Regions from separate parts of the Isoptericola sp. Y581 genome, predicted to be linked through region 2. Evidence: predicted binding sites of a transcription regulator. Region 2 holds the regulator's gene; the other holds the start of a gene.
What was found. Region 2 encodes LexA, which represses DNA repair genes until DNA is damaged. Its sites were predicted from a motif close to TCGAACANNTGTTCGA; they were not measured.
Positions count from the first base shown of each region.

Region 1: a site for LexA is predicted at 4,503-4,518, ahead of imuA' (DnaE2-dependent mutagenesis accessory factor ImuA'). Genes of this name have one in related genera too.

Region 1 covers NZ_JCAIUK010000015.1:311-11,315, reverse strand. Annotated here, with positions in the region: partial or broken gene dnaE (DNA polymerase III subunit alpha) at 1-1,789, opposite strand, end outside; gene AC1C2W_RS19535 (Y-family DNA polymerase) at 1,873-3,573, opposite strand; gene imuA' (DnaE2-dependent mutagenesis accessory factor ImuA') at 3,573-4,403, opposite strand; gene fabG (3-oxoacyl-ACP reductase FabG) at 4,807-5,574, shown strand; partial or broken gene AC1C2W_RS19520 (hotdog family protein) at 5,749-5,934, shown strand; gene AC1C2W_RS19515 (hotdog family protein) at 6,023-6,223, shown strand; gene AC1C2W_RS19510 (helix-turn-helix transcriptional regulator) at 6,421-7,446, opposite strand; gene AC1C2W_RS19505 (MFS transporter) at 7,503-8,981, shown strand; gene AC1C2W_RS19500 (GNAT family N-acetyltransferase) at 9,034-9,549, opposite strand; gene AC1C2W_RS19495 (alpha/beta fold hydrolase) at 9,888-11,005, opposite strand, start outside.
Region 2 covers NZ_JCAIUK010000002.1:566,678-584,502, forward strand. Annotated here, with positions in the region: gene miaA (tRNA (adenosine(37)-N6)-dimethylallyltransferase MiaA) at 1-840, shown strand, start outside; gene dapF (diaminopimelate epimerase) at 837-1,763, shown strand; gene AC1C2W_RS05715 (class I SAM-dependent methyltransferase) at 1,787-2,389, opposite strand; gene hflX (GTPase HflX) at 2,506-4,086, shown strand; gene AC1C2W_RS05725 (ATP-dependent DNA helicase) at 4,195-6,261, shown strand; gene AC1C2W_RS05730 (L-lactate dehydrogenase) at 6,271-7,230, shown strand; gene lexA (transcriptional repressor LexA) at 7,300-8,106, opposite strand; gene AC1C2W_RS05740 (LysM peptidoglycan-binding domain-containing protein) at 8,354-8,692, shown strand; gene nrdR (transcriptional regulator NrdR) at 8,859-9,389, shown strand; gene AC1C2W_RS05750 (DUF5302 domain-containing protein) at 9,529-9,714, shown strand; gene serA (phosphoglycerate dehydrogenase) at 9,800-11,038, opposite strand; gene AC1C2W_RS05760 (HelD family protein) at 11,081-13,396, opposite strand; gene AC1C2W_RS05765 (PP2C family protein-serine/threonine phosphatase) at 13,582-15,000, shown strand; gene AC1C2W_RS05770 (sensor histidine kinase) at 14,997-16,190, shown strand; gene AC1C2W_RS05775 (response regulator) at 16,289-16,729, shown strand; gene AC1C2W_RS05780 (proteasome assembly chaperone family protein) at 16,826-17,764, shown strand.

The DNA of each region.
Region 1 (11,005 bases), on a different contig from region 2:
GCGGCCGCTGCCCGGGCACGACATCGTGCGAGTCGTCGGCCCTGCGCGTCTCGCCCGCGTCCGTCGCGAGCGGGTCCACGAACCGGTCCCCGCCTCCCCACAGCCGTTCCTTCTCGGCGTCCTTCGCCATGCCCTTCACCATGCCCTTCACCATGCCCTTCACGACGGTCCGGCTCGGCTGCGCGCCGGCCGACGCCCGGGCGTCGCGGGCCGTCCGGTCGGCCGCCGGGCTGGTCGGGTCCGGCCCCCGCAGCGACCCCCAGCGCTCGATGGACTTGCTCCAGGCGTCCTGCTGCCCGACGTCGTACCCGAGCGCGCGGGCGGCGTCGCGCACGGCCGAGCGCGGCCGGTAGGAGATGACGTTCGCCACCTGCGCCGCATGGGTGCGCCCGAACTTCGTGTAGACGTGCTGGATGACCTCCTCGCGGCGCCCGGACTCGATGTCGATGTCGATGTCCGGCGGGCCGTCCCGCTCGGGTGCGAGGAAGCGCTCGAACAGCAGGCCGTGCCGGACGGCGTCGACCGCGGTGATGCCCAGCGCGTAGCAGACCGCCGAGTTGGCGGCGCTCCCCCGGCCCTGGCACAGGATGCCGTGGCGGCGGCAGAACTCCACGAGGTCGTAGACGACGAGGAAGTACCCGGGGAAGCCCAGGTCCTCGATGACCTGCATCTCGTGGTCGATCTGCGCCCACGCCCGGGCGCCCGCGGACCCGTCGTGACCCGGCCCTGGTCGGGGCCCGTACCGGTCCGTCGCGCCGCGGCGCACCAGCTCGCGCAGCCAGGTGGCCTCGTCGTAGCCGTCGGGCACCGGGTACGGCGGCAGGTTCGGGGCGACCAGGTGCAGGTCGAAGGCGCACTCGGCCGCGAGCTCCGCCGCGGTCGCCACCGCCTGCGGGTGCCGCCGGTGCAGCGCGCGCATCTCGGCGGCCGAGCGCAGGTGCGCCGTGGGGCCGCCCGGCAGCCAGCCGTCCATGCCGTCCAGCGAGGACCGCGCCCGCACGGCGGCGAGCGCCCCCGCCAGGTCGGCGTCGCGCGGGCGGGCGTAGTGCGCGTCCGTGGTCGCCACGAGCGGCAGGCCCGCGTCGCGCGCCAGGCCGGCGAGCGCGTCGTGCAGGTCGGCGTCCCGGGGGTCGCCGGTCGCGGTGATCTCGACGGCCACGTTGTCGCGCCCGAAGGCGTCGACCAGCAGGTCGAGCTCGCGCCGGGCCGCGGCCACCCCACCGCCCGGCCCGGGCGCGGTGAGCGCGCGCCGGACGGCACCCTTGCGGCACCCGGTGAGCACGAGCCACTCGCCGCCCGCCTCGGCGCCGAGCTCCTCGAGGGAGTACCGGGCCTTGCCCTTGACCCCCGCGTCCAGGTGCGCGGTAGCGATCGCCCGCGACAGGTTCCGGTAGCCCTGGGTGCCGCGCGCCAGGACCAGCAGGTGGGTGGCCCGCGGGTCGGGGACGCCCGTCGGGGGGTCGAGCACCGGCCGGCTCCCGGCGGTGCCCGGCGCGGCCCCCGCCGTCTGCGGCGCGGGCAGGTGCAGCTCGGCGCCGAAGACGGTGGGCAGCCCCACCTTCCGGGCCGCCTCGGCGAAGCGGACCACCCCGTACAGCCCGTCGTGGTCGGTCAGCGCCAGCGCCTCGAGCCCCAGCCGCGCGCCCTCCGCCGCCAGCTCCTCCGGGTGCGACGCGCCGTCGAGGAAGCTGAACGCCGAGTGGGCGTGCAGCTCGGCGTACCCGCTCCGCCCCAGGCGCGTGCCTCGTTCCTCGGCCCCCACCCTCCGCTGCACCTCCGTCTCAGTCATAGCTCTCCTGATGACCGAGACTGCGGCTCCGCCCCAGGCGCGTGCCTCGTTCCTCGGCCCCCACCCTCCGCTGCACCTCCGTCTCAGTCATAGAACGCCTCGACCCGCCACGCGCCGCCCGACTGCGCCAGCAGCAGCGCCCGGCCGTCGTCGAGCACGGCCTGCAGGTAGACGCGGCGCGCGCCCCCACCGGCGGACCACCAGCGCTCGGCGAGCGGCCACGGGCCTGCCCACCCCGTCACCCCCGCCACGTCCTGCGTCCCGACCTCGTCGCCACGACCGCCCCCGCACGCGACGACGGCGGGCTCCCCGCTCATCGCGAGCCGGGCGTCCACGACGACGTCGCGCCCCGCGGCGTCGAGCACCCGGGCGGGCACGGGGTCGGCCGGCAGGGCCGCCGGCGCGGGGCCGGGCAGGGCCCCGGGCCAGGGCAGCCCCGGGTCGCGACCGGGTGCGCCCTCCGTGCCGAAGGGCACGAGGCGCACCCGGTCACGGGGCCCGCGGCCGCCCTGCAGCTCCACCGTGAGCACGGCGTGCCCGCCGAGCAGACCCTGCACCCGCCCGAGCGCGCGGCGGGCGCGCTCGCCCTCGCCCGCGTCGGCGCCCCACAGGCCCGGCTGGTGCGTCGTGGCCGGGACCACGTCCTCGGCAGCCAGGGCGAGGTGCGCGATCGGCGCGACGACGGGGTCCGCCACCGCACCCGACCTGCCCCGCCGGGCGGACGCCGCGGTCAGCCACCCCTCGAGCTGCCACCGCACCCGGTCGGTGATCCGCGCCGCGCTCATCCCGCCGGCCGCGCCGTCGTCCGTACGCCACACGCGCTCCAGCACGGCGCCGCTGTCGCCGTCCACCCCGCCGAGGTCGTCCCCGCCGAGGTCCCCGCCGGCGGCCGTGCGCGCGGTGATGCGCAGCCGACCACAGGCCAGGCCGCGCGCGGCGAGCAGGTCGTACAGCTCGGTGGCCAGGCGGCGCGCGGCGAAGGTCGCGACGTCGACGCGCAGCGCGGGCGGGTCGAGCTCCTCGGCGACGGCGAGGTCCGCCTCGACGCGACGCCGGGCGGGCGGGCGGAGGTCCTCGCCGCGGGCCAGCCGCTGCGCCCAGGCGCCCAGGTCCCCGAACCGGGCCTGCACGCTCGGGGACGGCAGTCGGGCCAGGTCGCCGAGGGTGCGCAGGCCGAGGCGCCACCACAGCCCGGCCGCCTCGCGTACGGCGGCCACCCCCGCCGGGTCGCAGGTCGCGTGCACCAGCTCGCCCACGGGCCGGTCCGCGAGGAACGCGGCCGACGCGCCCGCGGGCACGACGGCGTCCTCGCGGGCGGCGAGCACCGCAGCGAGCAGGCCGTCGGCCACCCCCACCTGGCTCTCGTACCCGGTGCGCTCGGCGACCGCCCCCACGAGGAACTGCGCCAGCGCGAGCTCGGACCCGTGGTAGCGCGCGGCCCCGTCGGCCGGCAGCAGGAGCAGGCCAGGGCGCGCGACCTCGAGGCCCGCGACGACCGTCTCGGCGGCCAGCGCCACCGGCTCGAACTCGCGCGCGTCGCGGCCGTCGTCCGCCGGCAGAAGCGCCACCTCGGGGCACCGCTCCTGCGCCTGCCGGCGGCGCATCCCCCGCCGCACCCCCTGCGCGCGGGCGACGGCCGAGACGGCGACGACGCTGTGCCCCGCGCCCGTCCCGCCGCCGGACCGGGCGCCGAGCACCGCGGCGGGGACGTGCGCGTCCAGACCCGCGACGGCCAGCGCCGCCACCACCGGCCAGTCGGGGACCCACACCACGGCGGTCCGCATCACGCCACCCGCAGCCGGGCGCCCGGCCGTCCGGCTCGTTCATCAGCCCGCTCGTCCGCCTGCTCGCTCGCATCCTCGACGACGTCCCCGACGGCGGGGACGCCACCCACGACGGCCTCGACCCGCAGCGGCACGTCGACCTCGATCTCGACCGGCCGGGCGGCGGCGCCGCGGCCGGTGCGCAGCACGCTCAGGGTCCGACGACGCAGCCACCCCGCCCCGCGGTCGACGCCGGACCAGGTGCCGCCCCGCGCGTCGAGGGTGACGTGCGCGCCCGGCCACGCCGCCTGCGCCACCAGCACCGCGCCCCGCTCCCGGGTGCGCGCGGCGAGGCGGCGCCGGTCGGCGCCCGCCAGGGTGGCCCCCGGACCGACCACCACCACGTCCATCCCGTCGAGCAGCGCGGCGACCGCGGCCGGGGCGTCCGGGCCGGGGGCGGGCACGAGCACGGCCCGCCCGAGCGCGATCCCGGCGTCCGCGGCCGCAAGCATCCCGACCGCGGGCGCGCCGACGAACGCGACCCACGCCCCGGACCGCGAGGCCTCGGCCAGCAGAGCGAGCAGGAGCGTCGTCGACCCCCGCACCGCGAGCACGGTGCCCGCGGCCAGCCCGCCCCCTGGCAGGAGCGCGGACAGGTCCGGGTGCACCGGCAGCAGCCGGCCGCCGCCCGCCTCCGCCGTCCGCGCCCCGCCCCCGGTGCGCTGCTCCGCCGCCCGGAGCGCCGCCCGGGCGGCGGCGACCCGGTCGAGGGCAGGTACAGGTCCGGGTCCAGATCCGGGAGCAGGTCCGGGAGCAGGGTCCGAGGTACGCGGAGGGGCGACGACCGTCACTCGACCTCCTCCCGGGGTGCCGCCGCGCCACCGCACGACGCACCCAGACCGGGCACCACGGCGCGCGGGCACGCGACGCCTGGCTCACCCCTGCATCGTTCGAACATGCGTTCGAACACCTTCAGTAGACGCCGGGGGGGCGACGCCTGTCAACCGCGCAGGTCGGCCGCACGGGCGCCGCCCGTCATGTGCGCTCGGCGCCACATACCGCGCAGTCGGTATGGATGTTTGGGCGTCCTCGCGGTCCAGACTGGGGGCGCAGCAGCAACGACGAGGAGGTCGTGCCCGTGCAGATCGTCGGCGTCCCGCCGCGCACCGTCGCGCCCCTCGAGCCGTCCCCGCACCCGGCACTGCAGCCACATCTGCAGCACCACCCGCAGCCACATCGAGGAGAGGACCCCGCATGACCGGGCAGACACCCCAGCTCCGCACCGCGATCGTCACCGGAGGAGCCCGCGGCATCGGCGCCGCGACCGCCCGCCGCCTGACCGCCGACGGGCACGCCGTCGCCGTCCTCGACCTGCGCACCGAGCAGGCGGCCGAGACCGCCGCCGGCATCGTGGCGGGCGGCGGCCACGCGGTCGGCATCGGCGTGGACGTCGCCGACGCGGACGCCGTCGAGGCCGCCGTCGCCCAGGTGACCGAGGAGCTCGGCGCCCCCACCATCCTGGTCAACAACGCCGGGATCCTGCGCGACAACCTGCTGTTCAAGATGTCCCCGGACGACTGGGACGCCGTGCTGCGCGTGCACCTGCGCGGCGCGTTCGTGATGTCCAAGGCCGTGCAGGCGCACATGGTCTCCGCCGGCTGGGGCCGCATCGTCAACCTGTCCAGCACGTCCGCGCTGGGCAACCGCGGCCAGGCGAACTACTCCGCCGCGAAGGCGGGCATGCAGGGCTTCACCAAGACCCTCGCGATCGAGCTCGGCAAGTTCGGGGTCACGGCCAACGCCGTGGCCCCCGGCGTCATCGCCACCGACATGATCGCGGCGACCGCCGAGCGCATCGGCATGCCGCTGGAGGACTACCTCGCCGCCGCCGCGAAGGACGTGCCCGTGGGGCGCGTCGGGCAGCCCGAGGACATCGCCGCCGCGGTCTCGTTCTTCTGTTCCGAGGAGGCCTCGTTCGTCTCCGGCCAGGTGCTCTACGTCGCGGGCGGGCCGAAGGCATGAGCACGAGGAGCCCCCGCGGAGGTACGCCGAGGAACGAGGTGTGCCGGAGCGAGGCACCGCAGGGCTCGTGCAAAGGGGCCAAGGCATGAGCACGAGGAGCCCCCGCGGAGGTACGCCGAGGAACGAGGTGTGCCGGAGCGAGGCACCGCAGGGCTCGTGCAAAGGGGCCAAGGCATGAGCACGACGACCGGCACGCCGATCCGGGTCGACTCCCCCGCCGCGCTCGCCGACGCCGTCGGCCGGCGCGCGACGGGCGAGTGGCTCACGATCGACCAGGGGCGCATCGACGCGTTCGCCGACGCCACCGAGGACCACCAGTGGATCCACGTCGCCCCGGAGCGCGCGGCCTCGGGACCGTTCGGCACGACGATCGCGCACGGGTTCCTCACCCTGTCGCTGCTCCCACGCCTCGCCTCGTCGCTGGTCGAGGTGGCGGCGTCGCGAGGGCATGAACTACGGGCTGGACCGCGTGCGGTTCCTCACGCCCGTGCCCGCCGGCTCCCGCGTGCACGCCGCGACCGCGCTCACCGGGGCCGAGACGGTCGCCCAGGGCGTGCGACCGTCCTCCACCGCGACCGTCGAGATCGAGGGGGTCGAGAAGCCCGCCCTCGTCGCCGAGGCCCTCGCCCTGTACGTCCCGGCGACCTGAGATGAGACACCCCACTCACCCCGAGCCTGGTCACGGCGCGGCGGGCGGGCCGGCCCGCCCGGTCGAGCAGGTCGGTCGTCACCTCCCACAACCGCTGTACCCGGCGACGAGTGCTTTGGTCGGCGGGTAGGGGGCGTTGGCTGGGCGGGCGGTGACGGTGGCCGCAATGCCAGCGAACAGTGCGAGCCCGACGGTCGTCACCGCGCGTGCCGGGACGCTCGATCCGGCGCCGCGCGACCGTCGTCTGTCGAAGACTGCCGTTCTGGGACTCCGTTGTCGATCCGGTTGCGGATGGCGCGCAGGGCGTGGCGGAGTTCAGCGGGTTCGATCTCGGTGATGTTGGCGTCGAAGGTGAGCAGCAGCCCGGCGACCCCGGACCACGACCATGCTCCGAGCGTGAGCCGGCAGCCGTCCTCCGTGTGGTGCTCGACGGTGGAGCCGCCGGGAGCAAATCGCGCGACGGTCGAGGCGGGTAGAGCGATGATCGCTGAGCCCCTGCACGGCCATTCAGCTGCGACGTCGCCGCGGTCGTGGGTGGTCATCACGAAATTCACGGCGTCGCCGTGCGGGATGGCCCGCCGCTCGAAGGGCTTGTGCGTCGGCGTGCCCGGTGCGAGGCGGTCGAGGCGCATGACGCGCCAGCGGTCCGCTGCGGGATCGAAGGCGACGAGATACCAGCGTGCCGCCCAGACCACGAGGTCATGTGGTTCGAGCGTGACGGTGACCGACTCACGGTCGTCGGCGTACTCGACCCGCAAAGCGTGGCGCCGGCTGATCGCGGTGCCGACGGAGCGGACGAGCTCGGCGTCGATGGGTGGTGCCGGGAACTCCCAGTAGTTCCGAGCCGCCGAGACAGTGAACGCCGCGGCGTGCAGGCGGCTGCGTTCCGGCATCGCCTGGTGCAAGGTGGCCAGCGCTCGAGTCGCGTTCTCGCGGATGCCGGACAGCACCGTGGGAACCGTCTGCAGAGCTACCGCGGCGGCGACCGCTTGGTCTTCGTCGAACACGACCGGAGGCAGTGGTGTGGCGCGGCCGAGGCGGTAGCCACCTCCGACGCCGCGTACGGCCTCGATCTCGTAGCCGAGATCTCGGAGGGTGTCGATGTCGCGCCGAACCGTCCGTACGGATGCTTGGAGGCGCAGGGCCAGTTCTCCGGCGGTGAAGGTGGCGCCGGTGCCGAGGATCGAGAGCAGCTTCAGCGCTCGAGCGGAGGTGTTCGCCATGCGGATCCCTAAGTAGTGGCCATTCGATGGCAACTATAGATGTCAGTGTCGCCCGTATGACCACACCGACAAGCCCTCACCGAGGGCAGGCTGCCCCACCGTCGTCGCCCACCCTCGTCGCCGGAGCGGGCGCGAGCGCCGCCCTGCTCGTCGTGCTGTTCGGGACCTTCATGGACCTGCTCGACGCCACGATCGTCTCCGTCGCCGCCCCGGCCATCGCCCAGGACCTCGGAGCCAGCGACGCGCAGATCCAGTGGACGATCGCTGCCTACGTCCTCGCCCTTGGGACCGGCCTCGTCACCGGCGGGCGGCTGGGCGACCAGTACGGTCGCAAGCGGCTGTTCATGATCGGGCTCGCGGGGTTCATGGTCACCTCCGCGTCGTGCGCGCTGGCCGCTGATCCGAGAATGCTCATCGGGATGCGCGCCGCCCAGGGCATCGCCGCGGGCGTCATGGTTCCCCAGGTGTTCGGCATCATCCGCGGGTCGTTTGCGCCCGGCGAGCGCGCCAAGGCGTTCGGAGCCTACGGGGCCGTCCAGGGTCTCGCGGCCGTCGCGGGCCCTTTGCTGGGTGGCCTGCTCGTGGACGCGGATCTGCTCGGGCTCGGCTGGCGCACCATCTTCTGGATCAACGTTCCTGTCTCCGTCGTGGCGCTCGTCCTCGGAGCAAAGGTCCTCCCAGAGTCTCGGTCCGCGTCGAGCGCCCGGCTCGACCTCCTGGGAGCCGTGCTCGCTGCGTCAGGCATCTTCCTGCTGCTGTTGCCGATCATCCAGACCGAGACGTGGGGATGGACGTGGGTGAGCGGCGTCATGCTCGCCGCCGGACTCGCTGTCCTGGCGATCTTCCTCACCTACGAGCGTCACCTGGCCGCGCACGGGAGGGAGCCCGTCCTCGACCCGGCGCTCCTGAGGATTCGGGCGTTCACCGGTGGCCTGTGCGCGTCCATTCTGTTCTTCGGCGGCATCGGCTCCTTCTTCCTCACCCTCTCCGTGTACCTGCAGAACGGGACCGGCCGCACCGCGTGGGAGACCGGGCTCGTGATCCTGCCCTACGCGATCGGGTCGATCGTCACCTCTGGCCTCGGTGTCGCCCTCGCTGCCAGGGCCGGTCGAGCCCTGCTGATCTCCGGTGCCCTGACCGTCGCGGTGTCTCAGCTCCTGCTCTGGCTCGTCATCAAGGACGGCAGCGACCCCAGCTACTGGCCGCTCGCGCTGGCGTTGCTCATCGGCGGCCTCGGCCTCGGCCTTGCCGCACCCATCCTGGTGAGTGTCGTCCTCGCCGGCGTTCCCGGGCGTAACGCCGGTGCCGCGGGCGGGGTCCTGTCCACCGTCGACCAGATCGGTGGCGCGGTCGGGATCGCCGTCCTCGGCACGATTTTCTTCACCACCGCCGCAGGGGCGCCCGACGGCACCCCGGCCCTGGTCGGCTACAGCGACGCGTTCGGCATCGTGCTGCTTGCTTCCGCAGGTCTCTACGTTGTCACCGCGCTGGTGATGCTCGCGCTCCCCAGGTCCGCTGCCGGACACACCGGATAGGCCGCCATGAGCGGGGCCGTGCGGGAGCGTGGCGCTCCCGCACGGCTCTTCGCTAGATGCGGAACGGTGCCGCGTAACGGACGGTGCCGCGGGGCAGCGGGTGCTCGGGGTCGAGGGCGAGCGCCATCATGGCCTCGTCCGGGACGTCGATCATGAGGGTGATGCCGTGGACGGAGGCTCGTGTGAAGCCGAACCGCGGGTAGTAGGCCGGGTGTCCGAGGACGGTGACGAAGCGCTCGCCCTGGTCCGCGGCGGCCCTGAGCGAAGCACGGATGGCCGCGGTTCCAGCGCCGGTTCCCTGGTACTCAGGAAGCACAGCGACGGGTCCCAGGCACAGGGCCGGAGTCTCGTCGATGTGGCAGCGCGTCAGCAGTGCGTGGCCGACGAGCGTGCCCTCCTGGTCGGTGGTGACGATCGACAGGTCGTCGATCCAGGAGACGTCGCTGCGCAGAGCGCCGACAAGGTCGGCCTCCAGCGGTGTCTCGAAGGCGGCCAGGTCGATTGCGCGGATGGCAGCGGCGTCGGCGCTGGTCTCGGCGCGCGTGATCCATGGGTTGCGAATGCTCATGACGGGGTACAGGTCCGTTTCATGGTGGTGTTCGTGGTGGGTGTCACCTCGCGAGCTCACGCTCCCAGCGAGGGCAGATCCGGTGAGGTCAGGCGGTCGCACAGGACGTGAGATCGGTCCGGGCGGTCCGCACAGCGGCGACCTTGAGCGCGGACATCGATCTCACCTCCCTGACATTCCTCGACCGGGTACACACGAACAGCGTGGAACGTAGCACGCCGAGATGCGCGGTGCAGCTGAGTTCCCGCGCGGCTCTCCAGCCCCCGTGTTCGAGGGCCCAGATCGAGCAGGCCGATCGCCAGGACGGCGCGCACCGGAGGCCTCCAGCTTCCGGGTGCTCAGAAGTCGAGCAGCGGCAAGACAGAGCGAGCAAATGCTCCAGGGTCCGCGCTGGCGCCCACGTGGTTGCCGGGCATGTCGATCAAAGGCTGGCGCAGCAGCGTGGCCAGAACCGTGGCTGCCTCGCGCGCCATCTGATGATGGCTCGCCACCCCGGCGCACACGGCTAGCCGGACTCGGCGCAGCCTCTCGATGTCGGGTTCGTAGAAGACACTGGGGCCAGCCATCTGGCCGAGGAAATAGCGGTTCTTGTCGAGCTCGTCCGGCGGCAAGGGCGGCAGCTTCACGTGCGCGGGCGGAAACTGGCCCGGACCCGTGTGATGAGCAGCCCCGCTGAGGTCGTAGAACTCCTGCACCGCTTGCTGCGGGTCAGCCGGCGCGACGGCGAACGCCGCCGCCGCGCGATCGGCGAGGAGTGCGTCGTCCAGCAGTGTGATCAGGGGCGGCTCGTGCAGCACAGCTGATCCGACGAGCCGAGGGTGCCGCGTGGCCAGCTCGAGCACGGTCACAGCCCCACCGCTCGTGCCGACGAACGCTGCCGGCGCGCCGGTGAACGTGTCGACGAGCGCGGCAAGATCCTCGGCGAGCGTTTCGGGAGTGGGTGTGGCCATGCCCGGTGTCCTTGGACTGGCTCCGATGCCGCGGGGATCGTGGCAGACGACGGTGAACTGGCCCGCGAGCTCATCGGCGAGGCCTGCGAATCCGGCCCGTCCCGCCGGCGCTCCGACGAGGAAGAGCAGGGGCCCGTCGCCGTGCGCGCTATAGGCGATCGTCGTGTCGGTTCGTCGAAGGACCTTCGGCGAGCCCGCGGTGCGCCCGGAGTAGTCCGCGATCTTGCGCCCGATGACCTCGAGGGCTCGGTCCAGGCCCTCACGACGATCCTCCACGCGACGGCGGTGCGCCGTGAGCAGATCCAGCCGCAGACGCGGAAGATCGATGTCCCTGCCGTCAGCACCGGTGAACTGCGCGATGTCGGACAGTGGCATGCCCGTCTCACGCAGATGGACAAGCATGCGGATCAGCTCGACGTCGGCATCGACGTACTGGCGGCGTCCGGCAGAGTCACGCCGCGGGGCGGGCAGGGCCCACTGTCGTTCGAAGTACCGCAGGGTGTCGG
Region 2 (17,825 bases):
ACGGCGAAGGTCCCGGTCGCCGAGCGGCGCGGGATCGTCCACCACCAGCTCGACGTGCTCGACCCGCTCCAGGACGCGTCCGTGGCCCGCTACCAGACGGACGCCCGGCGCGACCTCGACGCCATCGCGGACCGGGGCGCCCGCGCGGTCGTGGTCGGCGGCTCCGGGCTGTACGTGCGCGCGCTGCTGGACCACATGGACTTTCCGGGCACGGACCCCGAGGTGCGCGCCCGGCTGGAGGAGCGCGCCGAGGCCGAGGGGCGCCGAGCGCTGCACGACGAGCTCGCCCGCCGCGACCCGGGGGCCGCCGCGTCGATCGGGCCGCAGAACACGCGCCGCATCGTGCGTGCCCTGGAGGTCATCGAGATCACCGGGCGGCCGTACACGGCGAACCTGCCGCGCCAGGAGCACGTGCGGCCCGCCGTCCAGATCGGGCTGGACTGCGGCCGCGAGGTACTCGACGCGCGGGTGGCGCACCGGGTGGAGCGGATGTGGGACGGGGGGCTGGTGGCGGAGGTCCGCGCGCTCGCCTCCCCGGAGCAAGGGGGAACGGGGCCGGGCCTGGGGACCACGGCGGCCCGCGCCGTCGGCTACGCCGAGCTCCTCGCGTGCTGGCGCGGAGAGCTCGGCCTCGACGAGGTGCGCGACGCGATCGTCGCGAACACCCGGCGCCTGGCGCGCAAGCAGATGGGATGGTTCGGCCGCGACCCGCGCGTGCGATGGCTCGACGCGGGCTCGCCGAGCCTGCTCGACGACGCGCTCGCCGTGGTCCACGCCGCCGACGCCGGCGCCCTGCCCGAGCCCTCCGCGCAGGCCGTGCGCCGTAGTCTGGGCTCATGACGCTGCGCTTCACCAAGGGCCACGGCACGCAGAACGACTTCGTGCTGCTCGCCGACACCCGGGGGGACCTCGACCTCACCGCCGACCAGGTGCGCCACCTCACCGATCGCCGCACCGGCATCGGGGGCGACGGCGTCATCCGCCTCACCCCCACGGCGGCGATCGCCCGTGCGGGCGAGAAGATCGCCGACAAGGTCCTGGCCGAGGAACCCGCGGCCATCTGGTTCATGGACTACCGCAACGCGGACGGTTCCCCCGCGCAGATGTGCGGCAACGGCGTGCGCGTCTTCACGGCCTTCGCCGAGCACCTCGGCCTGGCCGACCTCGACGACGGGCAGGAGCTCGCGCTCGGCACGCGCGCGGGGGTGCGGCGGGTCCGCAAGGAGGCGAGCGGCTGGTACGCCGTCGACATGGGGCCCTGGTTCCTGCCGGGAGGCGAGCAGTCCGCGGCGCAGGGCGGGGACGCCCTCGTGCTCGTGCACGGCTGGACCACCCCGCGGCCGGCCCTGAGCGTCGACGTGGGCAACCCCCACACGGTGGTCGCCCTCGCGCGGACGGAAGAGCTCGCCGACGCCGACCTGACGCGCGCGCCCGAGGTCGACCCGCTGCCGCCCGAGGGCACCAACGTGGAGCTCGTCGTGCCGCTCGCCGAGGCGATGGACGCCGAGGGCCGAGCGGTGGGCCGCCTGCGGATGCGCGTGCACGAGCGCGGGGTCGGCGAGACGTGGTCGTGCGGCACCGGTGCCTGCGCGGCGGCGCTCGCGGTGCGCACCTGGGCCGTGTCGGGCGCCGCGGGGCCGGTGCCCGACACCTGGGAGGTCGAGGTGCCCGGCGGCCTGCTCCGCGTGCGGTTGCTCGACGACGGGCACGTCGAGCTCGCCGGGCCCGCCGAGCTCGTCTTCAGCGGCGAGATCGAGGTCTGAGCACCACGCCGTCCACGCCGTCGTCAGTCGACGCGCAGGACGCGGAAGCCCTTGGACGACGCGGCCCGCTCCACGGTCAGGCCCAGCTCGGTCTCGATCCACCGGGCCAGCGAGTCCGCACCGAGGTTCTTCTGCACGACGAGCCACGCCGCGGCGTCGGGCGCCAGGCGGGGGAGCCAGGTGCGCAGGAGATCGTGCAGCACCGCCTTGCCCACGCGGATCGGCGGGTTCGACCAGACCGTCGCGAACCTGACGTCCGCGGGGACCTCGTCGGGGAGGACAGCGCGAAGGTTGTCGAGCCCGAGCCGCACCGCCGTCCCGCGCAGCAGGTCCAGCGCCCGCTCGTTCACGTCGACGGCCCACACGGTGGCGTCCGGCGAGGTCAGGGCCATCGTCAGCGCGATCGGCCCCCAGCCGCAGCCGAGGTCCAGCAGGTCTCCCGTGGCCGGCGGGTCGGGCACCTCGCGCAGCAGCACCTGGGTGCCCTTGTCGACCCCGCCGGGTGAGAACACCCCCGCCGCGACGTCGACGTCCACCTCCCGGCCGGCGAGCCGGAGGGTGGTGTGCCGCCGCTCGGCGTCCGAGGCCGGCTGGGCGGTGAAGTAGTGGTCGGGCTGCTCGCTCACCCGGCGATCCTAGGTCGCCCCCACAAAAAAGCCCTCCGCCGGGACGATCTCGCGTGGGACCCTTGTTGTAGACCCATGGCGGCCACGCCCGCCGACATCGACCCGAGAGGCACACCTTGACCCACACCCCGGCCAACCCCGACACCCCGCCGACCGAGGACCCGGCGACGCCCGGGCCTGCGGGCTCGGAGACGTCGCCGGACGCGCGCCGCGAGGCGGAGCGCGACGCTCAGGCGATCGCGCAGGACGTCGTGGCACGGGTGCTCGCTCGGGCTGGGACGGCGCGGTCCGAGGGCGCCACGGTGCACACCTCCCACGACGGGGACCAGCTCGACCTCCAGGAGCGGATCTCGCTGCGCCGGGTCGCCGGGCTCTCCACGGAGCTCGAGGACGTCACCGAGGTCGAGTACCGCCAGCTGCGGTTGGAGCGCGTCGTCCTCGTGGGCCTGTTCTCGGGCGGCGAGGCCGCGGCGCTCGAGGCCGAGGTGTCGCTCCGCGAGCTCGCCGCGCTCGCCGAGACGGCGGGCTCCCAGGTGCTCGACGGAATGCTCCAACGCCGGCAGAAGCCGGACCCGGGCACCTACCTCGGGTCCGGCAAGGCCGCGGAGCTGGCCGAAGTCGTCGCGTCCGTCGGCGCCGACACCGTGGTGGCCGACACCGAGCTCGCGCCCTCGCAGCGGCGCGCGCTGGAGGACATCGTCAAGGTCAAGGTCGTCGACCGCACGGCGCTGATCCTCGACATCTTCGCCCAGCACGCCAAGTCCCGGGAGGGCAAGGCGCAGGTGGAGCTCGCACAGCTCGAGTACCTGCTGCCGCGCCTGCGCGGCTGGGGCGACTCGATGTCCCGCCAGGCCGGTGGTCAGGTGGGCGGCCAGGGCGCCGGCATGGGCTCGCGCGGACCCGGCGAGACCAAGATCGAACTGGACCGGCGGCGCATCCGCAACCGGATGGCGAAGCTGCGCCGGGAGATCGCGGCGATGGCCCCCGCCCGCGAGACCAAGCGGCTGGAGCGCAAGCGGCACGCCGTGCCCAACGTGGCGATCGCCGGCTACACCAACGCCGGCAAGTCGTCCCTGCTCAACGCCCTGACCGACGCGGGCGTGCTCGTCGAGAACGCGCTGTTCGCGACCCTCGACCCGACGGTGCGGCGCGCCCGCACCGAGGACGGCCGCCCCTACACGCTCACCGACACCGTCGGGTTCGTCCGGCACCTGCCGCACCAGCTCGTCGAGGCGTTCCGCTCCACGCTCGAGGAGGTAGGCGACGCCGGGCTGCTGCTGCACGTGGTCGACGCGTCGCACCCCGACCCGGAGGGGCAGATCACCGCGGTGCGCGAGGTTCTCGCCGAGATCCCGGGTATCGCCGACGTGCCCGAGGTGATCGTGCTGAACAAGGCCGACGTCGCCGACCCGGCCGTCGTGGGCAGGCTGCAGCGGCGCGAGCGTCGCAGCGTCGTCGTCTCCGCGCACAGCGGCGAGGGTCTCGCCGAGCTGCGCGCGCTGATCGCCGCCGAGCTGCCCCAGCCGCAGGTCGAGGTCGACCTCGTCGTCCCGTACTCGCGCGGCGACCTGGTGCACCGGGCGCACGAGACCGGGGGCTCCGTCGAGGAGGAGCACCTCGCCCAGGGCACACGGCTGCGCGGGCGCGTGGACGAGGGCCTTGCGGCCGAGCTGCGGCACGTCGCCGTCGCCGGCTGACGTCGGCGCGCGGCTCTTCCCGACTGTCGTTCCCGGCGGCGGTGCTCGGGCTCGCTTGCGCTGTGGGCGCGGCCCCGGACGGTCGGTGACCGGCCCTAGGATCGACGGGTGAACTCTCCCGACGCCCCCGACGCTCAGACGCTCCTCGACCTGGCCGTGGGAGCGCTCGGCGGCGGACGCCGGGAGGGGCAGCACCAGATGGCCGAGGCGGTCGCCGAATCCGTCGACGAGGGCCGCCACCTCCTGGTCCAGGCGGGCACCGGCACCGGCAAGTCGCTCGCGTACCTCGTGCCCGCGGTCCGGCACGCGGTGGTGGACAAGCGGCGCGTGGTGATCTCCACCGCGACGCTCGCGCTGCAGCGCCAGGTCGTGACCCGGGACCTCCCGCTGGTCGCCGAGACCGTGGGCCCCCGACTGCCCCGCGCCCCGAAGGTTGCCCTGCTCAAGGGCTGGCACAACTACCTGTGCCGCCACAAGGTCACCGGCGGCTATCCGGTGGAGGGCGCCACACTCTTCGACCTGCCGGCCGACCCCGGACCGGGGGAGGGCGCCGGCGCCGAGCAGCACCCCGCGCCGGCGGCATCGCGCGGCCGCCGCGGGGCGCGCGACGACGCGACCACCCTCGCCGACCAAGTGCGCCGCGTGCACGCGTGGGCCGACGAGACGACGACCGGTGACCGCGACGACCTCGTCCCGGGCGTCCCCGACCGTGCCTGGCGCCAGGTCTCCGTCACGGCCCTCGAGTGCCTCGGCAACCGGTGCCCGCTGCTGGCCGAGTGCTTCCCCGAGCGCGCGCGGGCCGCCGCGCGGGACGCGGACGTGGTCGTGACCAACCACGCGATGCTCGGGATCGCCGTCTCCGGGAACCCCGGAGTCCTGCCAGAGCACGACACGGTCGTCGTGGACGAGGCGCACGAGCTCGCCGAGCGCGTGACCGCCGCCGCGACGATGGACCTGTCGCTGACGGTCGTCGAGCACGCGGCCCGCCTCGCGCGGCGGCACGGGGGTACCGAGACGGAGGCCCTGGACGCCGCGTCGCAGCGGCTGGGCTCGCTGCTCGCCACGGCGCCGGCCGAGCGCTTCCCCCTCGGGCTCCCCGACGAGCTGCGCGCGGCTGTCGCCTCGGTGCGCGACGCGGCGCGCGAGCTGCTCACCCGGCTCAAGCCGCAGGGCGAGCCCAAGGGCCGGGAACAGGGAGCGCCCGACGCGGGCATGAAGATGGCGCAGTCGGCGGTGCTGCAGCTCTTCGAGATCGCGGAGCGGATGGCCGCCGAGGACACGACGTCGGACGTGCTGTGGTGCTCGCGACCGCCCGAGAACGCGCCCTGGGCCGGTGACGGCGTCACCCGGCTGCACGCGGCCCCGCTGGCGGTCGCCGGCCTGATCCGCACGCACCTGCTCGCCGAGGCGACAGGGGTGTTCACCTCCGCGACGCTGACGCTGGGCGGCACGTTCGACCCCGTCGCCCGGTCGCTGGGGCTGGCCGGGTCGGGCGGCACCGACGAGACCCCGGACTGGACCGGGCTCGACGTGGGCAGCCCCTTCGACTACCCGCGCCAGGGCATCCTCTACGTGGCCCGACACCTGCCCGCCCCCGGTCGCGAGCCGACCACGGACGCCCAGCTCGACGAGATCGCCGGCTTGATCGAGGCGGCCGGGGGCCGCACGCTCGGCCTGTTCTCGTCGCGACGCGCGGCGCTCGCGGCGGCCGAGGCCATGCGCGAGCGGCTCGACGTGCCCGTGCTCTGCCAGGGCGACGACCAGCTGCCCACCCTGGTCCAGGCCTTCGCCGACGACCCGGCGACGTGCCTCTTCGGCACCCTCTCGCTGTGGCAGGGCGTGGACGTGCCGGGCCCGTCGTGCCAGCTCGTGCTCGTCGACCGTATCCCGTTCCCGCGCCCGGACGACCCGGTCAAGGCCGCACGGGCGCGGGCCGTGGAGGAGTCGGGCGGCAACGGCTTCATGCAGGTCTCGGCCACGCACGCGGCGCTGCTGCTCGCCCAGGGCTCCGGCCGCCTGGTGCGGGGCAGCGAGGACCGGGGCGTCGTCGCCGTCCTCGACCCCCGGCTCGCGACGGCCCGCTACGGCACCTTCCTCACCCGGTCGATGCCCGACTTCTGGCCGACCACCGACGGCGAGCTCGTCCGCGCTGCGCTGCGTCGGCTCGACACCTAGCCTGGAGCAGTGAACGGCACACGGAGCACGACCAAGCTCGCGATCGTCGGCGCCGGCGCGGTGGGTTCGACCCTCGCGTACGCGGCGCTCGGCCGGGGCGCCGCCAGGTCCGTCGCGCTTATGGACGTGAACCGCGCGAAGGTCGAGGCGGAGGTCCTGGACCTGCGGCACGGCGGCATGTTCATCCCGCAGGCCGAGATCGAGGGCTCGGACGACATCGAGGTGTGCCGGGGTGCGGACGTCGTGGCGGTCACGGCGGGCGCCAAGCAGAAGCCGGGGCAGACCCGCCTGGACCTCGCCGAGGCGACCGTCAACCTGACCCGCACGATCCTGCCGCGGCTCCTTGAGGTGGCGCCCGACGCGGTCTACCTCATGGTCACGAACCCGGTGGACGTCGTCACCTATGCGGCCCAGCAGATCAGCGGGCTCCCGCAGGAGCGCGTCTTCGGCAGCGGCACCGTGCTCGACTCGTCCCGGCTGCGCGACACACTCTCGCGGCACTGCGGGGTCGCCGTCGGAAACGTGCACGCCAACATCGCCGGGGAGCACGGTGACTCGGAGATCGTGCTGTGGAGCTCGGCCACGATCGCCGGCGTGCCCCTGCTGGACTGGCGCCCGTTCCGCGGCCGGCCGCCGCTCGACGAGCCGGCGCGGCGCCGGATCGCGACCGACGTCGTCGAGTCCGCCTACCGGGTCATCGCGGGCAAGGGGGCGACCAACTACGCCGTGGGCCTGGCCGCCACCCGCATCATCGAGGCGATCCTCAACGACGAGCACCGCGTGATGACCGTGTCGTCACGCCTCGACGGCTTCTACGGGATCGAGGACGTGTGCCTCTCGATCCCGTCGCTCGTCGACCGGCGCGGCGTGGCAGAAACCATCGACACGCCGCTCTCGGACGACGAGGTCGCGGGTCTGCGAGCGTCGGCCGAGAGCATGCGTGCGGTCCAGCAGCGACTGGGCCTGTGACGACACTGGGCCTGTGACGACACTGGGCCTGTGACGACCGGGCCGCCGCGGCCGTGACGCCGTCGCGGCTCAGAGGCTGCGGAGTACCGCCACGACCCGGCCGAGCACCTGTGCCTCGTCGCCGGCGATGGGGGAGTACGCCGGGTTCTGCGGCATCAGCCAGGTGTGGCCGTCCGCCTGCCTGAACGTCTTGACCGTGGCCTCGCCGTCGATCATCGCGGCGACGACCTCGCCGTTCTCCGCGACGGGCTGGCTACGCACCACGACCCAGTCCCCGTCGCAGATCGCCGCGTCCACCATCGAGTCGCCCGCGACCTTCAGCAGGAACAGGTCGCCGTCGCCCACGATCTGCCGCGGGAGCGGGAAGACGTCCTCGACGACCTGCTCGGCGAGGATCGGACCGCCCGCGGCGATCCGGCCCACCAACGGTACATACGAGGGCGGCGTGGCCGCCTGGGCGTCAGAGCCGGCCACGGAGCCGGCGACGAAGCCCGGGGTGCGGGCACCGACGGTGCCCGGCGCCTCGCGCGCGGTCCCGGCATCGGGGTCGACGACCTCGATGGCGCGCGGCCGGTTCGGGTCGCGCCGCAGGTACCCCTTGCGCTCCAAGGTGGTGAGCTGGTGCTTGACCGAGGACGGGCTCGCCAGGCCCACGGCCTCGCCGATCTCGCGCATGGTCGGGGGGTAGCCGCGCGCCGCCACGGAGCTCCGGATGGTCTCGAGGACACGCCGCTGGCGCGGAGTGAGCCGGTCGGCGGATGGCGTGAGCTCGCTCACCGAGGCGAGCGTGGCGCCGGGGGCGTCCGTCGCCGTGTCGGCGGTCGCCGTCCACGACTCCGCCGTGGTCGCCGGGGCCTGGTCCCGTCCGCTGGTCATCGCGTTCTCCGTCCTCCAGGGGCGGCCCGCCGCCGGGCCGATGAAATCCGACAAACCTTCCATCGCGCTGGTCGTCACTCTAGGCCAGATGCCCCCCGACATCAAACATCTGTTCGATCGGGTCTCGACCGTGTCGGTCGGACGTGGTACACCTAGTACAGCAGTTCGACGTACAGGTGTTCGAAGAACGTGTGTTCGACGAAGCCGGCGAAGCCGGCAACCGCGACGTGGACCGGAGGACGGGATGATGACCACCTCGAGCGCGACCAAGGACGTGACCGGCTTTCTGGGGCTCGGTGGCCTGCGGCTCACGCGGCGCGGCCGCGTCGTGATCATGTTGCTCGTCGTGCTCGTCCTGGTGGGTGCGGGGCTCGCCGGTCAGCGCGCGGTGGCGGAGTCGCCGGGGTCCGGCGTGGAGGTCCGGCTGCACACGGTCGCCCCGGGCGAGACGCTGTGGCAGTACGCGAGCGCGGTGCGCGGGGCGGGGGAGGACGTGCGGGACGTGGTCGCGGAGCTGCGCGAGCTGAACGGGCTGGCGTCGGCGGAGCTGCTGACCGGCCAGATGGTGATCCTCCCGCTGGACTGAGCGTCGCGCGCACTTCCTGGACCGAGCGTGGCGCGCATCACGGGCGCGCACCACGGTGCAGCAGGGCGCCCGGTCCATGACGGGCCTGCTTGCGCCGAGCGTCACCGGGCGCTTACCTTGTCGGGCAGCCGGGCGCCGGTCCGGAGCCGAGCGCAGGAGACCAGCGATGCACTGCCCGTTCTGCCGCCACGCGGACTCGCGAGTCATCGACTCGCGCACCTCCGACGACGGTGCGTCCATCCGTCGTCGCCGGCAGTGCCCCGCGTGCCAGCGCCGCTTCACCACCATCGAGACCGCGAGCCTGTCGGTCGCGAAGCGCTCCGGCGTCACCGAGCCCTTCAGCCGGGACAAGGTGGTGTCCGGGGTGCGCAAGGCCTGCCAGGGGCGTCCGGTGAGCGCCGACGACCTGGCCGTGCTGGCGCAGAAGGTGGAGGAGACCCTGCGCGCTTCTGGGCGCCCGGAGATCGAGGCCAACGAGGTGGGGCTCGCGATCCTCGGGCCGCTGCGCGAGCTCGACGAGGTCGCCTACCTGCGCTTCGCCAGCGTCTACCAGTCGTTCGAGTCGCTCGAGGACTTCGAGAGCGCCATCACGTCGCTGCGCGCCGAGCGCGAGACCCGTGACGACGACGGGGACGAGGCCGGGGACAGCCGGGATGCGGTCGGTGCGCGGGCGGCGGCCGGGGACGGCACGGAATGACGGCGTCCGGCGCCCGCGCGTCCGACGCCCGAAATGCCCTGGCGTCCCGGATGGCGGTAGCGCATGCTGGACCGGATCAGGTGCTTGCGCGGATGGCCGTGCCAGCACGCCCACCCCGACGGACGACGAGGTGATCGTGATGACGACGGACAATTCACGGGCGGAGAAGCCCAGCGAGGATACGAAGGCGCGCTTCCGGGAGGCGCTGGAGAAGAAGAACGCAGCCAGCCACCCGACCACGGGCAAGGACGCGAACACGGGACAGGTCCACGGCTCCGAGACCGCCGGTCCGGTCCAGAAGATGTTCCGCCGCAAGTCCGGCTGAGCGATCTCGACCACGCGCGCGAAGGGCGCCCCCGGAACTCCGGGGGCGCCCTTCGCGCATCGGCGTCGTCGAGGCGTCGTCGAGGTCAGCCGGCGGCCGGCCCGGGCGGGAACTCGGGACGCTCGAAAGCGTCGCGGATGCGCAGCCGGATCGTCGAGGGCATCTCCTGGAGCTTGGCCGAGGCGCCCCGTTGCGTCACGTCCGAGATGTCGGTCACGACGTACCCGATCTCCCCGCGCGTCGCGAGCATCTGTGCCTCGATGTTGGCGCCGTGGTCGGCGAAGACCTGGTTGACGGCCGCGAGGACGCCCGGGACGTTGCGGTGCAGCAGCATGATGCGGCCGACACCGGTGTGCGCGAGCTGCAGGCCCGGCAGGTTCACGGACAGCGTGGTGGATCCGGTCTGCACGAAGTCGCGGACCTTCTTGGACACGAACTCGCCGATGGCCTCCTGGGCCTCCTCCGTCGAGCCGCCGACGTGCGGCGTCAGGATGACGTTCGGCAGCCCCCGCAGGGGCGAGGTGAACTCGTCGCCGCGCTTTTTGGGTTCGGTCGGGAAGACGTCGACGGCGGCGCCGCCGAGGTGGCCCGACAGGATGTGCTCGCGGAGCGCCTCCACGTCGACGACGAAGCCGCGGGACAGGTTGAGGAAGATGGCCCCAGGCTTCATCCCCGCGAAGAGGTCCGCGCCGAAGAGCCCGGCGTTGCCGGGACGGCCGTCGACGTGGATGGTCACGGCGTCGGCGACCGCGAGGAGCTCCTCGATCGTCTCGACGCGGCGCGCGTTGCCGAGCGCCAGCTTCTCGGCCGTGTCGTAGAAGACGACGCGCAGCCCGAGGTTCTCCGCCAGGACGGAGAGCTGTGAGCCGATGTTGCCGTACCCGATGATGCCCAGCGTGCGGCCGCGCACCTCGTGCGCGCCGTCGGCGGTCTTGTCCCACACGCCGTCGTGCAGCGCCTTGTCGCGCACCGTGAGTCGCCGGGTCAGGGCGATGATCTCGGAGACGGCGAGCTCCACCACCGACCGGGTGTTCGAGTACGGCGCGTTGAACACGGCGACGCCGTGGGCCGCGGCGGCGTCGAGATCGATCTGGTTGGTGCCGATGGAGAACGTCCCCACGGCGAGCAGCCCGGGCACGCTCGCCAGGACCTTCCGGGTGACGGTGGTCTTGGACCGGATGCCGAGGATCTGGAAGTCCGCGAGGGACTCGATCAGCTCGGCCTCGTCGAGCGCACCGGAGCGCGTGACGACCTCGATCCCCGCGTCACGGAGATTCTGGGCGGCGACAGGATGGACGTTCTCGAGCAACAGGGCGCGCAGCACGCCCCCATGGTGCGCTGTCCCGTCGGCGCCCACAAACCCGTCTCACGCCACGGCCGGCTCCACGATTCCGGCGGGCAGCGGCTGCCCGTGCACGATCACGAGCCGCTGGGTCGGCCGGGTCATGGCGACGTACAGGTCGGAAGAGCGGCCGGGGCCGTCCGCGACGGCGGCAGGCTCGACCAGGACGACGGCGTCGAACTCCAGGCCCTTGGCCGCGCGCGGGTCGAGGACGCTCACCTGGGCGTCGTCGGGACGCTGGGCGAGGAGGCGCGCGCCCTCGGCGCCCAGCCGCTGCGCGACGGCGGACCGCACGGCCTCGCGGAGCGCCGGGACGCGGTCGCCGGGGGCGATCACCGCCACCCGGCCCGCGCCGTCGGACTCCACGAACTCGCCCGCCAGCGCGACGACCTGGTCGACGACCTCCTGGACGAGGGCCGGCGCGGAGGGGTCGGGGTCGTCGACGCGCAGCAGCTCCAGTGCGCGGTCCACCTGCCGGGCCGCCGTGAGGGGGGAGACCGGGAGGTCGGCCGCGGTCGCCATGCGCTGCGCGGCGTCGGCCACCTCGGCCGGGGTGCGGTAGCTGATCGTGAGCTCCTCGAGGCGCCACGAGCCGCCCAGCACGGGGTCGAGCGCGCCCGCCCACGACCGTGCCCCCGCAGGGGACGATGTCTGCGCGACGTCGCCGACGATGGTCATCGACCGCGTGGGCACGCGTCGGACCAGCATCCGCCACGCCATCGGTGACAGCTCCTGGGCCTCGTCCACGACCACGTGCCCGTAGGTCCAGCTGCGGTCCCCGGCCGCGCGCTCGGCTGTGGTCAGCTGCGGGCCGGTGGACTCGAAGCGGGATGCCAGGGTCTCGGCGTCCACGAGCCCGCCGCCCGCGCCGGTGGACTCGAGTACCGACCGGGCGTACTCGAGCTCCGCGGCCCGCTCGGACGTGCGGGTGTGGGCCTCGGCACGCGCGATGGAGTCGTCCTCGCCCAGCAGCTCGGCCGCCTCGTCCAGCAGGGGGACGTCGGACTCGGTCCACGGCGCGTCGGGCGACCGGCGCAGCGCAGCGCGATCGGCCGCCGAGAGCTCAGGAGCTGCCTCCGCGAGGCGGTGCGGCTTCGCGAAGAGGTCGGCGACGAGCTTCTCGGGCGTGATGGGGAACCACGCGAGGTTGAGGGCGACGCGCACGTCCCGGTGCGAGCGCAGGTCCTCGGTGACCATCGTGACGTCCTCCGGCGCGAGGTCGTTGTCGGACACCGTGCGGTACTGGTCGACGAGGCGGGACAGCATCTCCCGCACGAACGCGGACCGGGCCTCGTTGTGCGGCTTGTGGGTACGCCGGGCGCGGGCGATGGCCTCGCGCACGTCGCGCGGCCGCACGGCGAGGTCGTACCCCTCCAGCTGGAACCGCACGTCCTGGGCGGGGATCCGCTCGCGGGCCCGCACGGCCCGGCGGACGATGTCGCGCCAGACGAGGCGTCCCTTGATGCGCGCGGCGGCCGCCGGGTCGAAGGCGGTCGCCCGCACCCCGGGCAGCAGCTCGCCCACCGTCGTCGCCACGACGCCCGTCTCGCCGAGGGAGGGGAGCACCTGGTCGATGTAGCGCAGGAAGGCCCGGCTGGGACCGACGAGCAGGACGCCGCTGCGCTCGAGCACGCGTCGGTGGGCGTACAGGAGGTAGGCAGCGCGGTGCAGTGCGACTGCCGTCTTGCCGGTGCCAGGCCCGCCCTGGACCACCAGCGCCCCGGCGAGGTCGGCCCGGATGATGCGGTCCTGCTCCGCCTGGATAGTCGCGACGATGTCGGTCATCCGGCCGGTGCGGCGCGCGGCGAGCGACGCGAGCAGGGCACCCTCGCCCGAGAGCGTCGACGCCGCGAGGGCACCGTCGGCGCCCGTCGCCCCACCGTCGCCGGTCGCCAGCGCGTCCAGGTCGAGCACCTCGTCCTCGAGCCCCGTCACGGTGCGGCGGGTGGTCACGAGGTGCCGGCGCCGGCGGACGCCGGACGGGTGCAGGGCCGTGGCGCGGTAGAAGGCGGTAGCGGCGGGCGCGCGCCAGTCGGTGAGCAGCGAGACGTGCTCGTCGTCCGCGAGCCCGATCCGCCCGACATACCGGGTGACGCCGTCGTCGAGGTCGAGCCGCCCGAAGGCGAGCCGGTCCTCGACCGCGTCGAGCTGTGCCACGCGGTCCTCGTACAGGGTGGCGAAGGCGTCCCGTTCGCTGCGGTTCTGCGGTGAGCCCGAGGGTCCCGACCTCCGTACGTCCGCGAGCCGTTCGCGCGTCGCGCGTCGCAGCTCGTCAAGTCTCGCGTAGAGGTGATCGACGACCCCTTGCTCACGTGCCAGCTCGTCGTGCCTGCCCGCCACGCAACCTCCCCAGCATCAATCACGCCGCATCAATCGCGCCACGCACGTGCAACGGCGCGGCCTCGTGCGGCGGACCATCATTGCAGATCTGGCCGGGCATCGGGCACGACGTCCACGCGCCGAGAGGCGACGCGCCGGGCGGGGGGCACCGCGCCCGAGGTGGGGTGCGGGCTAGGATCTGGCCCATGAGCAGCGGCGACGTCCTGCGAGCCGGGCCCGAGGGGCCGGTCGAGGACGCGACGGCGACCGTGCTCCTCGTCGAGGACGACGACGGGGACGCGCTGCTCGTCACGGAGCTGCTCGAGGACGCGGGGGTCGAGGTCGCGCTGCGCCGCGCGCGCTCGGTCGCGGAGGCGGTGGAGGCGCTAGCTCGACCTGGCGGTGTCCCCGGGGTGGACTGCGTGCTCCTGGACCTCGGCCTGCCCGACGCCGTGGGGCTCACGGCGATCGAGCGGCTCCGGGAGGTCGCCGAGCGGGTCCGGGACGTCCCGGCCCTGGTCGTGCTCACCGGCCTCACGGGGGGAGACCAGGGGCTGCGTGCCGTGGCCGCAGGGGCCGACGACTACCTGGTCAAGGGCGAGACCGACGCGCGCCTGCTGGGTCGGTCGCTGCGCTACGCGCTGCAGCGGCGCCGTTCCGCCGCGCAGCAGCGCGCGCTGTACCGGAGCGCGGTCCGCGCCGAGGAGACGGCGCGGCTCGAGCGGGCGTTGCTGCCCAAGCCGCTCGTCGGGGACGAGAAGGTGTCGGTGATGGTCGGCTACCTGCCGGGCGGCGGCGGGCTGCTCGGCGGCGACTTCTTCGACACGGTGGAGCGGCCCGACGGGTCCATCCTGTCGGTGGTGGGCGACGTCGCGGGGCACGGCCCCGACGAGGCGGCCCTGGGCGCTACCCTCCGCACGGCCTGGCGCACCCTGGTCCTCACCGGGGCGCCGCCAGAGCGCATCCTCGAGCAGCTCGAGCGGGTGCTCCTGACGGAGCGCGCCCGCCCGGAGGTCTTCGTGACGCTCTGCCAGGTGGTCGTGACGTCGGACCGGACCGCCGTCGACCTCTACCTGGCCGGGCACCTCCCGCCCCTGCTCATCACGGGCCCGGTGGGCGGGCTGCGCTGCGAGGCGCTGTCGCCGGCGGGCCGCGGGCGCGCGCTAGGGGTCCCGGTCGACGGCGGGTGGGAGCCGCGTCGCATCGCCCTCCACGGACCCTTCGCCCTCATGCTGTATACGGACGGCCTGGTCGAGGCGGAGATCAGCGCCGCCGACGTCCCATCAGCGCAGGCCGCCGGCGAGCCGATGCTGGACGGGCTGGGCAAGGACGCGCTCGGCCTGGTCGCCCTTCAGGTTCAGCGCCCCGCCCGCCCCGGCCCGCTGCGGCGGCGCGTGCCGCGGCTCGGGCAGTCCGGGCTGCACGAGCTCGTCCGGGAGGAGCTGGAGCGGCACGGCATCGTCGGAGTGGTGGAGCGGGTGCTGCGTCGGGTGCGCGCGCTGCACGGCGGGCCGCTCACGGACGACGCGGCCATGCTCGTCGTCGGCTGGACCGGTCGCGGCAACTCCGTGGTGGGGGAGCGGTCCTCGACGCTCGCGGACTCGGCCGAGTGGGCGCGCCCGTGACGGACCAGCGCAGCCTGCGCGACGTCGTCCTGCGTCTGCTCCTCGTCGTCGGTGCGGTGCTCCTGCTCGCGCTCGGGGTGGCGCTCGTCGCCATCCAGCGCTCCCTGGCGCTGCTGCGCGTGGGCGCCGGGGACGAGGCGATGGACGCGGCGCACGCGTGGAACCGCACGCTGTTGGCCGTGGTGATCGTGCTCGTGCTGCTCGTCGTCCTGATGGGCCTGTTCATGTGGCGTGCGCTGCAGCGCGGCGTGACGGGCCCGCTGGCCCGTCTGACCGCGTCCGTCCGGGCCGCGAGCACCGGCGCGCACGAGCACGAGATCCGGGTCGAGGGCACCGGCGAGGTCGCGGCGCTCGCGGCCGACGTCGAGCACATGCGCCGCGAGCTCGTGCAGCATGTGGCCGAGGTGCGCGCCTCCCACACCGAGACCGAGCAGGCGCACGCCCGGCTGGCCGAGCAGACGCGCGAGCTGGCGCGGTCGAACCAGGAGCTCGCGAGGTCGAACCGCGACCTCGAGCAGTTCGCCTACGTCGCCTCCCACGACCTCCAGGAGCCGTTGCGCAAGGTCGCGAGCTTCACGCAGCTGCTGCAGAAGCGCTACGGGGACCAGCTCGACGACCGCGCCGACCAGTACATCGCGTTCGCGGTCGACGGTGCGCGGCGCATGCAGCGGCTCATCCAGGACCTGCTGAGCTTCTCGCGCGTGGGGCGGTCGGGAAGCCCGCCCGAGCAGGTCGACCTCGAGCAGGTCCTCGAACAGGTGCGGCACGACCAGGGGGAGCGGATCGCGGAGGCGGGCGCCCGGGTGACCCACGACCCGCTGCCGGTGGTGCGGGGCGAGCGGGCGCTCCTCGCGATGCTGCTCGGCAACGTGATCGGCAACGCGGTGAAGTTCCGCGGCCCGGGGCGCCCGCCGCACGTCCACCTGTCCGCACGCCGGTTGTCCGCGCCGGAGGAGGGCTGGGAGATCTCGTGCACGGACAACGGGATCGGCATCGACCCCCAGTACGCCGAGCGCGTCTTCGTCATCTTCCAGCGGCTGCACCCCAAGGACGTGTACTCCGGCACCGGCATCGGGCTCGCACTGGTGAAGCGGGTGGTGGAGCACCACGGCGGGCGGGTGTGGCTCGAGCCCACGGACGGCGGGGGGACCACGGTCCGCTGGACCCTCCCGGACGGTGACGAGGCATAGGAGGCCGTCGTCGGTTAGGCTCGGTGCACGTCGCTGACCTGCGAAGACGTGCGAAGTCGCAGGTCAACGGGCGGCGGGACCGACGGCAAGGAGTGGGAATGACGGACCAGCAGGCAGGCATCGAGGTCCTGCTCGTCGAGGACGACCCCGGGGACGTGCTCATGACCCGTGAGGCGTTCGAGGAGCACAAGGTCGCGAACCGGCTCTCGGTGGTCTCGGACGGGGTCAGCGCGATGGAGTTCCTGCGCAAGGAGGGCGAGCACGCCCAGGCGCCGACGCCGGACCTCGTCCTGCTGGACCTCAACCTGCCCCGGATGGACGGCCGCGAGGTGCTCGCGGCCGTGAAGGACGACCCGCGGCTCAAGCACATCCCCGTCGTGGTACTCACGACGTCGGAGGCCGAGGAGGACGTGCTGCGCTCGTACTCCCTGCACGCGAACGCGTACGTGACGAAGCCGGTCGACTTCGACCGATTCATCCAGGTGGTCCGCGAGATCGACGATTTCTTCGTCACGGTGGTGCGGCTCCCGCGACGCTGAGGGCCCTCGGGAAGGATCCGGGCGGTGGCACGGTTGTGCCTCGTGCGGGCGGGAGTCCGCCCGAGCCGTGCACGTCGGTACCTGAGGAGGAACCCGTTGCTGGACCCGCAGAGCATCTACGAGGTCGACGAGGCCGCCGTCGCGCGCGCCCTGCCCCACCGTGGGCCGGACGCGCAGCCGACCGGCGACGGGCCGGTGCTGCTGCACGCCCTGGACGGGTTCGTCGACGCCGGCTCCGCGGCCGAGGTCGCCGTGGAGCACCTCACCAAGGAGCTGACCACCACGCGCGTCGTGACCTTCGACGTGGACCAGCTGCTCGATTACCGCTCGAAGCGGGTGGGGATGACGTTCGACGCCGACCGGTGGTCGTCGTACGACGAGCCGTTCCTGGCGGTCGACCATCTGGTCGACCGGGAGGGCACGGGCTTCCTGCTGCTGCACGGGTCCGAGCCCGACCTGCAGTGGGAGCGCGTCGCCGCGGCGGTGAAGACGCTCGTGGAGCGCTTCGACGTCTCCTTGACCGTCGGCTTCCACGGGATCCCGATGGGCGTTCCCCACACCCGGCCGCTGTCGCTCACGGCGCACGGGACGCGGCCGGGCCTGGTCGAGGACTACACGTCGTTCTTCGGCGCCGTGCGTGTGCCGGGCTCGATGGCCGCCCTGCTCGAGTACCGCCTGGGCGAGGCCGGCTACGACGCCATCGGGTTCACCGTGCACGTGCCGCACTATCTCGCCCAGTCCCGGTACACGCCGGCGGCGGTGGTCGCGCTGCGGCACGTCGAGCGCGCCACGGGCCTCGACCTGGCGACGGGTCGCCTGGCGGAGGCCGCGGCGGACGCGACGATCGAGGTCGAGAAGCAGGTGGGCGAGTCGACCGAGGTCAAGGCCGTGGTGCAGGCGCTCGAGGAGCAGTACGACGCGTTCACGCGGTCCGTCGGGCGCCCCTCCCTGCTCGCCGAGCAGGCGCCGCTGCCGACGGCCGAGGAGCTCGGCGCGGAGTTCGAGCGGTTCCTGGCCCACCAGGACGACGATTGACGGGTCCCGGGGCTCCCGGTCCGTTCTGGCACCAGGGCGTGATGTCGCGACCGTCCCGGTT